DNA from 3 places in the Promicromonospora sp. NPDC050262 genome. Region 3 is predicted to be linked to each of the others. Evidence: predicted binding sites of a transcription regulator. Region 3 holds the regulator's gene; each other region holds the start of a gene.
What was found. The regulator LexA, encoded in region 3, represses DNA repair genes until DNA is damaged. The targets are predictions, from matches to a motif close to TCGAACANNTGTTCGA.

Region 1 (3,221 bases), on a different contig from region 3:
GAAGGTGGTCTCCGCGCCGATGCTGTGCTCGCGCTGCTCGGGGACGACAGGGCGCGGGTCGCGACCCCAGGAGAGGTCGTGCAGGTGCGCGCCGCTGACCCGGCCGACGGCCGTCTGCAGGCTCGGCAGGTCCGTGCGGGCCAGCTCCGCGACCGTCGTGATCCCCCACGCGGCGAGCGACTTCTCGGTCTTCTCCCCCACGCCCCACAGGGCGCCGACGGGCAGCGTGTGCAGGAAGTCGACGGTGGCGTCCACCGGGACGAGCATCAGGCCGTCGGGCTTGGCGTGCGTGGAGGCCAGCTTGGCCACGAACTTGTTCCGGGCGATGCCGACCGAGGCCGTGACGCCGTGCTTCTCCTCGATGCGGCGGCGCAGCTCGGCGCCGATCACTGTGGGCGGGCCCAGGCGCCGCCGGGCGCCGCTGACGTCCAGGAAGGCCTCGTCCACGCTGATCTGCTCCACGAGCGGCGTGACCTCCTGCAGCATGCCCATGACCGAGCGGGACACGTCGCGGTACAGGTCGTGGTCGGGCCGGACCACGACGGCCTGCGGGCACAGCAGACGCGCCCGCGTCATCGGCATCGCGGACCGGACACCGAACGCGCGCGCCTCGTACGTGGCGGCCAGCACGACGCCGCGCTCCTGCCCGCCCACGATGACCGGCAGGCCGCGCAGCTCCGGCCGCCGCGCCAGCTCGCAGGACGCGAAGAACGCGTCCATGTCCAGGTGCAGCACGGAGCAGCCGGACTCGTCCGACCCCCAGTCCCGCCTCGCCGCCGCTGACCGCGGCCCCTTGCTCACGAACGTGCTCCGTTCCCGCTCTTGCCCAGTGCTTGTCTGCCGGCACCCGCCGGCGCCGGTCAGGACGCCTCGGGCACCAGGGACAGGCGCTGCGTCGCGAACCCCGTCTGCGGGTCCACGAGCATCGCCACCTCGTCCCGGAAGTCCTCGGCGCACGCGAGCAGCTCGTCCGCCCGTGCGGGCTCGACCCGCTCCGGACGGCCTGCGTCCACCGCGGCCCGCAGGGGCGCGCCGGAGGCGAAGTAGCCCGACCAGGCCGCGAGGTCCGGCTCGGCGTGCGCGAGCATGTCCCACACCGTCCGCGCGCCGGAGCGCGCCGACGGGCGACCCCGCAGGGCCACGACGGCCGCGGCCGACCGGATGGCCGCGAGGTGCGCGTGCACGAACCGGTCGCCCGGGTCGGCCGCACGCGCCGCCTCGGCGAGCTCCGCGTCCGCCTTGCGCAGCAGGGCGCTGACGCCCGGCGGGACGGCGCGTGGCACGAGCATGCGTGCCGAGACCACGTCCCGCCCGCTCTGAGACTGCATGGTGCCCATCTCGAACCTCCGATCGAACCCCTTGTGCGACACTATCGAACATACGTTCTATCCTGTCAAGCGCACCGCGGGTCCGGGAGACACTGTCCTCATGGCCCGCCGCTCCGCCCGACGCCGCCCATCCTCCTCCGCACCACTGACACTCCCCGCCGAGCTGCCCGTCGGCCCCGTGCCGATCAGCACCGGCACCGCCGAGGTGGTGCGCGACCCCGACTTCCCGCAGCGGGTGACGCTGCACGTCAACGGCGTGCCGAGCTCCAGCCTCGACCTCGCCGACCCCGGTTTTCTCGACTTCGAGTACATGCAGCAGATGGCCGCGTTCGTGGCCCTCCTGCCGCCCGGGCCGCTGCGGGTACTGCACCTCGGGGCCGCCGGCAGCGCCTTCGCACGGCACGTGGAGCACGAGCGGCCCGGCTCCCGCCAGCTCGGCGTCGACCTCGACCCCCGCCTCCTGGAGCTCGTGCGCGAGTGGTTCGCGCTGCCGCGCTCGCCCCTGCTGCGCCTGCGCGCCGACGACGCGGGGCGCGCCCTGTCCACCGCCCGCGACGCCTCCTACGACGTGGTGGTCCGGGACGTGTTCGCGGGCGACCGCACGCCGGCCCACCTGGTGGGCACGGGGTTCGCCGCCGAGGCCCACCGCGTGCTGCGTCCCGGCGGCGTCCTCCTGGTGAACTGCGCCGACCGACCGCCGCTGACCACCGCGCGCCGCGAGGTCGCGAGCCTCGCGGAGGCGTTCGGGCCCGACGCCGCGGCGCAGGGCCGGCTCGCCGCCGTCGCCGAACCCGCGATCCTCAAGGGGCGCCGGTACGGCAACCTGGTCCTCGCGGCCGTCCGCGAGCTGCCCGAGGAGCCGGCGCACGACGACGGGTCCGACGCCCCGGAGGGCACCCGCGACGGCGTCCGGGACGACGCCCGGGCGGAGGGTCCGCACGAGGGTGCCCAGGAGGCCGCACAGAGCCCCCTGGGGACCCGCGACGTCGTCGAGCGCCCGGATCTGCGGGACCCGCGTCTGGGGCGCGCCCTGCGCACCCTGGCGGTGCCCGCCACCCTCCTGGCCGGCGCGGACGCGGCGGCGTTCGCGGGCACGGCGGCCCCGCTGGCGACCCCGGCCCCCGACCCGGCGACCTGACCCGCCACGCCACGCGAAAAGGCCGCCCTCCCCGGAGGGAGGGCGGCCTTCTCACGAGTTACGTCAGAGCGGCACGACTGCTTCCGCCTGCGGACCCTTGGGACCCTGCGTGATCTCGAACTCGACCCGCTGGGCCTCCTCGAGAGACCGGTACCCGTTGGACTGGATCGCGGAGTAGTGCACGAAGACGTCGGCGCCGCCGCCGTCCTGGGCGATGAACCCGTACCCCTTCTCCGCGTTGAACCACTTCACAGAACCCTGCGCCATGCTGTCCTTCGACCTTCCGTCCGGGATCCGACGGCGAGCCCGTTGCCCGCCCCCGTGCCGCAATGCTTTCCCGACTTGCTCACGACACGGCGGACGTGGCCTTGGTACGTCACTGCAACGTGCGCCAGTGTGGCATGGACCACTCAAATGTGCCACGGAACACGCACATTTCTGCCGCAGCTATGACACACCGGGCCGCGGAGCCACCGGGCACGTGCCTCGTCCCTCGGCCCACACCCTGCGCTGCGAGGCCGGCTCAGACTCTGCCTTCTTGCGACTGAGCCTGCGGCTCAGTCGCCGTTCTGCTGTGCGAGGAACCGCTCGAACTCCGCGCCCAGCTCCTCCGCGCTCGGGATCGGCGTGGTCTCCGCGAGCAGGCTCGGCCGGCCGATCGACCGCGCGAAGGCGTCGTACTGCTCCTCCAGCGCCTTGACCACGGCGGCGATCTCGGTCGACTCCGCGACCTGCTTCTCCACCTCGATCTTGGC
Region 2 (3,221 bases), on a different contig from region 3:
GCTCCTGGCAGGCGGCTCGGGCCTGGTCCCCGTGATGTCGATGGCCCGCGCCCGCCGGCAGGCCGGCGACCGGACACCGTTCCGCCTGATCTACTCGGTGCGTACGCCGGAGGACCGGCTGTACACCGACGAGCTCGACGGGCTCGTGGCCCGCGGCGACGGGTTCGAGGCGAGCACGATCTTCACCCGGGCGGTCTCGCTGACGGCGCTGCGCGGCCCGCGCCGGCTCACCTCCTCCGAGCTGGCCTCGTGGGGCTGGCCGCCCGAGCTGGAGCCCCGGGTGTACGTGTGCGGTCCGACGGGGTTCGTCGAGGCGGTCGCCCGCATGCTCGTGGCCCAGGGACACGATCCGGCCCGGATCCGGACCGAACGGTTCGGGCCTGCGGGCAACTGATCGGCTTCTGCGCTGGTGCACGGTCGAAGTGCGTGGTGAACGGTGCCCTGGTGGCTGCCTGGTCATGTGAGGTGCGTGCGGGTGGGGTGTGTGACGTGCCCGTTCGGGTGCGTGAAGTGCCAGCCCTCGTCGTAGTGCATGGCGATGTTCTGCGTGTCGACGAGGTCGTGGTGGTGGTAGCAGAGCAGGGCGGCGTTGGTGGTGGAGGTCTCGCCGCCGTGCGCCCAGTGGCGCAGGGCGTGGTGGACCTCGCAGCGCGTGGGCGGTTGGTCGCACTGGCCGTAGACGCAGTGCTGGTCGCGGGCGATGACCGCCCGGCGCAGCTGCCCGGTGACCGTCCGTCTGCTCCGGCCGACATCGAGGATCTGCGAGTCGGCTCCGAACACGATGCGGGTGACCTCGCTGTCGCAGGTGATGCGGCGCAGGAGCGAGGCCGGCACCGGAGCGCTCGTCTCGGTGAAGACCGCCGGGCGCTTGATGCGGGGGACGCCGCTCGGGGTGATCGGTCCGACCGGCACGGTCGGGACTGGCGCGTTCGGAGCTGCGGTGCTCGGGACTCCCGCCCCCGGACGTGTGGAGGCATCCCGGGCTGCGCTCCTGGCCGCGAGGGCCTGGAGCTCGGTCCAGGACACGGTCACGCTCAGGTGCGGGCGGACGGAGGCGCCGGTGCCGGTGCGGCCGTCGTCGAGCACGATGCGGCTCAGGTCGGCGAGGGCCTGGGCGCGGCGCTGACCGGGCGTGCGGTCGTCGTCCGCGGCCGGAGCGCCCATGACCGAGCCGATCGCCGTGGTCAGCGTCTGGCCGTGCTCCTCGGTGAGGAACCCGCTCAGGTGGTAGCCGCCCAGCGTGGGTGCGACGTCGAGGTACTCACGCTGCCTGGCCTTCGTGTAGCCGCGCTCGTCGGCGTCGGGGTCAGCGTGGCGGGCGAAGTAGCGCACCAGGCCGCGGAACCGGTCAGGCCCGTTCCGGGTCGACCAGTCCAGGAGCTGCTCCTCCCACGTCGGCGAACCTGGAGTCGTCGGTACCCCGGAAACGGGGTCTTCGGTCGTGTCGGCAGGCGCGGGCGCATCTGGATCGCAGGCCGGATCGGCAACGGGCTCGACAGTCCCCACTTCGACCGTGGCCACGTGGACGATGGGCACGTCGACCGTAGCGACGTCGACTGCCGGTGCGGCCAGGGCGTCGGTTCGGTTCGTGCTGGTGGTGGCGACGTCAACCAGGGCGCGGATCTTGTCGACACCGACCCGGCCCGTCAGGGCCGACAACAGCGTGGCGGGCAGGTGGTCGCGCAGCGCCCTGGCCGTGCGGACGTCACGTCGGGCGGTCGCCGTCCGGACGTCCTCGGTGCGGGCCAGCCAGACGGCGAAGGTGCGTGCGCCCGTCTGGGCCCACAGCCCGGCGGTCTCGATCCGGGGCAGGATCGACCAGCGCACGGCATCCATCCGTGCGCCGGCCACGCGGAGGCGGGCGGACGCCGACACCAGGCTCGGTGTCGTCATGGACTCGCGGACGGTCGGGCGGTCGCCGCGGGTGTCCGGAGCCAGCCTCCCGGTCAGCTCGTCCAGGAGCTCGTCGAGGTCGGTCAGGACGTCCCCCAGGGCACGCGAGGTGCTCCCGCGTTGCTCTCTTGCCATGGTTCACACCACCCTCGTGCGCGATCTCGAACACCAGGACCGGACCGGTCCGGTCCGCGGCGGTGCTTCGTCCTATCGAACGCTCGTGCGCATCGTTCGATCAGAAAAATATCTGTGGATAACTCTTCGTTCCCGCCATGAGTCCGCCTCACGGCGCCGTCCTCCCGTTCGGGTGCCACATCGGCTGAAGGGTCGGCCCTGCTTCGGGCAGTCGGATGGGCGCGCCGTGCTCCTGGAATCCATGGCGGGAGTAGAGCCGCTGGTTCTGCGGCGTCGACGCCTCCAGGTACACCGGGAGCCCCAGCTCCCGGGCCTGGTCGAGGCCGTGACGCAGCATCGCAGACCCCGCCCCCAGTCCTCGGCGTAGGGGGAGCGCGGCCATGGCCGACAGGTAGACGTGCGGTGCCCCGGGATGTCGCGCGGTGGTGGCTGCCACGACAGCCGCCAGGCGCCGCGAGACCGAGTGGTCGTCGCTGGGTCCGGTGGGACCGGCCAGGTCCGCGGGGCCGGCGGGGTCAGTGGGATCAGCGGGGCCAGTGGGGTCAGCGTGATCCTCCGGCCCGACGACCGGCCTCGCGTCGTCGAGCGTGATCCACATCGACGCGGCGACCGGCTCTCCGCCGGGCGTGCAAGCCACGAGGAGCTGACCGGCGTCGACGGCGGCTCGGAGCGACGTCGTGAAGAGCTCCCGGGTGCGGTCCAGACGTCGCTCGGCGACCGGTTCGACCCACGCCGACACCGCCTCGTCGGCGAAAGCCTCGACGCAGACCGCGAGCACGACGTCGAACTCCGCGGGTACGGCGGGCCGGACGGTCATACGGGGCTTCGGCGTCCCAGGCTTCGACACTCCCGGCTTCGACATTTCAGGCTTCGACATTCCCCGCTTCGACATGGCTCCAGGCTCGTGCACCTCCGGCGGCGAGGCGCAGTAGTTTCGACTCACCGGCATGTGCGACGAAAGGAGCCCGGGGTGGCGTGTGCGGAGTGCGGTCGTGACCTCGGCCCGGCAGCGGGCACCGGACGGCCGCGCAGGTACTGCTCGCGGTCCTGCCAGTCGCGCGCCTACCGGCGTCGTCGGGACGAGGGGCGCCTTCCATCCGGCGTGCCCGCCGCCCGTCTCGCAGCAGGCACCCCCGGGGACGCCGACCTGGTGTCGGTCGGCATCGCGCTGGCGGACGTCGCCGGGATCGCCG
Region 3 (3,221 bases):
CCCAGCCCGCCGGATCCCGCACCACCAAGATCGCCGTCGTGGGTGCGGGGGCCGTGGGATCGACGCTCGCCTTCGCGGCGCTGACCCGCGGCTCGGCCCGCACCATCGCCCTGCTCGACATCGACCGGCAGAAGGTCGACGCCGAGGTGCTGGACCTGCAGCACGGGCTGATGTTCACGTCCCAGGCGCACGTCATCGGCTCGGACGACCCGGCGGTGTGCGAGGGGGCCGACGTCGTGGTGGTCACGGCGGGCGCCAAGCAGAAGCCCGGCCAGAGCCGCGTCGACCTCGCCGAGGCGACGATCGGGCTGATGCGCACGATCCTGCCCGGCCTGGTCGAGGTGGCGCCGGACGCGACCTACCTGATGGTGACCAACCCCGTGGACGTGGTGACGTACGCGGCCCTCAAGATCTCGGGCCTGCCGCGCGAGCGGCTCTTCGGCAGCGGCACCGTGCTCGACTCGTCGCGGCTCCGCGTGGTGCTCGCGGAACGGTGCGGGGTGGCCGTCGGGAACGTGCACGCCTACATCGCCGGGGAGCACGGCGACTCGGAGATCGCGCTGTGGAGCTCCGCCTCGATCGGCGGCGTGCCGCTGCTCGACTGGGTGCCGGTCGGCGGCGCCGCGCCCCTGGACGCCGCGGTGCGCGCGGAGGTGCACCACGAGGTGGTCGACTCCGCCTACCGGATCATCGCGGGCAAGGGCGCCACCAACTACGCCGTGGGCCTGGCCGCGACCCGCATCATCGAGGCGGTGCTGAAGGACGAGCGCCGGATCATGCCTGTGTCCTCGCTGCTGGACGACTACCACGGCATCAGCGACGTGTGCCTGTCCGTGCCGTCCCTGGTGGACCGGCGGGGCGTCACGGACACCGTCCGGGTGCCGATGTCGGACGACGAGCTGGCCGGGCTGCGCGCGTCGGCGGAGAGCGTGCGGGCGGTACAGCGAAGGTTCGGGTTCTAGGTCCCGACCGACGGGAACGGGCTCGACCAGCGACTGCCGGTCGAGCCCGTTCCCGTCGGTCGAGCCTGTCGAGACCTCAGAGGCTGCGCAGCACCGCGACGACGCGGCCCAGGATCTGCGCCTCGTCACCCGGGATGGGCTCGTAGGCGGGGTTCTGCGGCAGCAGCAGCACGTGCCCGTCGGTCTGCTTGAACGTCTTGACCGTGGCCTCGCCGTCGATCATGGCGGCGACGATCTCGCCCTGCTCGGCCACGTTCTGGCGGCGCACGACGACCCAGTCCCCGTCGCAGATCGCGGCGTCGACCATGGAGTCGCCCGCGACCTTGAGAAGGAACAGCTCGCCGTCACCGACGAGCTGGCGGGGGAGCGGGAACACGTCCTCGACGACCTGCTCGGCGAGGATCGGGCCACCGGCCGCGATGCGGCCGACGAGCGGCACGTACGACGGCGGCGGCGTGCTCGCGTCGTCCGGAACCGAGCCGCCCCAGTGCACCTGGCCGCTACGCCGCGGCTCGGGCCAGTGGATCTCGCCGCGCGTCGGCTTCTCGACCTGCTCGGCCAGGGGCTCGACGAGCTCCATGGCGCGCGGCCGGTTCGGGTCGCGGCGCAGGAAGCCCTTCTTCTCCAGCATCTGGAGCTGGTGCTTGACGCTCGACGGGCTGGCCAGCCCGACGGCCTCGCCGATCTCGCGCATCGACGGCGGGTAGCCGCGTGTCTCGAACGACTGCCGAATCGTGTCCAGCACAAGGCGCTGCCGCTCGGTGAGGCGGTCCGCCGGCGAGATCGCGTGCACGTCGGCGACCGCCCCGTCGCCCGGCGCGTCCAACGTGGCGACGCCCGAGAGTGCCGTGTCGACGGCTCTCGTGTCGCTGGTCCCGTCCCGTCCCGTCATGCCCGTGCCCCTCCCGTTCCGACAAATGTTCTCCTGTGCGCTGCCCACTCTAGATCACAAATGTGCTCGGCTCAAACGAATGTTCGAGCGTGTCTCGACTTCTACGGTGTCCCGTGCTACACAATGGTACGAGCGTTCGACGAACGTGTGTATGACGGACAAGAGTTCGAGTCACCTTTCGAGGAGGGGCCATGGGGGACGTGATCCCGCTGCGGCAGTACACCCCGGCGTACGGACCGGCGTACGCGTCGGTGCCCGGGTCGAGCGCGGCGCGGGCGTATCAGCCGCGCCCGACGTACCCGCCGAGCCGGGCGTCCGCACCGCCCCGGCCCCGTCCGGCCGGCCACTCGTACCCGGTGCGCGGGCCGCGCACGTTCGCCGACCGGCTCGGGCTCGCGGGGCTGCGGCTCACGCGGCGCGGCCGGGTCGTGCTGGTGCTGCTGGTGATGCTCGTGGTCGCGCCGATGGCGACGTGGGGAGCGACCGCCGTCGCCAGCTCGCCGGGCGAGCCCACGGAGGTCCGGGTGCACGCGGTGCAGCCGGGGGAGACGCTCTGGGGCTTCGCCGAGCAGGTCGTGAGGCCCGGGGAGGACGTGCGGCAGGCGGTCGCGCGGCTGCAGGACCTCAACGAGATGACGTCGGGCACCGTGCGGGTCGGCGAGCTGCTGCTCCTCCCGAAGGAGTGACCGGAGGGCCCCGCGGAAGGGGCCGGACGGGCCGCAGAAGTGGACGGAGGCCACGATTCGCCGTCAAATGTTGCGGCGATGTTGCATGGGGGTGGTTTGCCCGCTTACGGTCGGGGCGCGACCGGATGTCTCCGGTCCGTGGCCGACCACGCAGGAGTGAGCATGCACTGCCCGTTCTGTCGCCACGCCGACTCGCGCGTGGTGGACTCACGGACCGCCGACGACGGCCTGTCGATCCGGCGCAGGCGGCAGTGCCCGAACTGCAACCGGCGGTTCACCACCGTCGAGACGGCCAGCCTGTCGGTGGTCAAGCGGTCCGGCGCCACCGAGCCGTTCAGCCGCGACAAGGTCGCCGCGGGCGTGCGCAAGGCGTGCCAGGGCCGACCCGTCAGCGACGACGACCTGGCGATCCTGGCCCAGCGGGTCGAGGAGACCCTGCGCAGCAACGGCAGCGCGGAGATTGACGCGTACGAGGTGGGCCTCGCGATCCTGGGCCCCCTGCGCGAGCTCGACGAGGTGGCGTACCTCCGGTTCGCGAGCGTCTACCAGTCGTTCGACTCGCTCGAGGACTTCGAGAGCGCCATCACCTCCCTGCGCGCGGAGCGCGCCGAGCGCGCGGCGGAGCGCGCCGCCGCGCAGGCGTAGCGGCCCGGACGGGCCGCTCGCAGGCGAGGGTACGAA

Region 1: a site for LexA is predicted at 1,373-1,388, ahead of AB0I29_RS19620 (SAV_6107 family HEPN domain-containing protein). Genes of this name have one in related genera too.
Region 2: a site for LexA is predicted at 2,104-2,119, ahead of AB0I29_RS21420 (DUF222 domain-containing protein). Genes of this name have one in related genera too.

The regions. Positions count from the first base shown of each region.
Region 1 covers NZ_JBFAKX010000013.1:172,306-175,526, forward strand. The annotation lists gene AB0I29_RS19615 (DNA polymerase IV) at 1-801, opposite strand, end outside; gene AB0I29_RS19620 (SAV_6107 family HEPN domain-containing protein) at 861-1,328, opposite strand; gene AB0I29_RS19625 (fused MFS/spermidine synthase) at 1,507-2,466, shown strand; gene AB0I29_RS19630 (cold shock domain-containing protein) at 2,530-2,733, opposite strand; gene AB0I29_RS19635 (PAC2 family protein) at 3,024-3,221, opposite strand, start outside.
Region 2 covers NZ_JBFAKX010000016.1:49,568-52,788, reverse strand. The annotation lists gene AB0I29_RS21425 (ferredoxin reductase) at 1-394, shown strand, start outside; gene AB0I29_RS21420 (DUF222 domain-containing protein) at 457-2,028, opposite strand; gene AB0I29_RS21415 (GNAT family N-acetyltransferase) at 2,177-2,845, opposite strand; gene AB0I29_RS21410 (hypothetical protein) at 3,131-3,221, shown strand, end outside.
Region 3 covers NZ_JBFAKX010000012.1:46,865-50,085, reverse strand. The annotation lists gene AB0I29_RS18285 (L-lactate dehydrogenase) at 1-962, shown strand, start outside; gene lexA (transcriptional repressor LexA) at 1,039-1,788, opposite strand; gene AB0I29_RS18275 (hypothetical protein) at 2,046-2,540, shown strand; gene nrdR (transcriptional regulator NrdR) at 2,703-3,185, shown strand.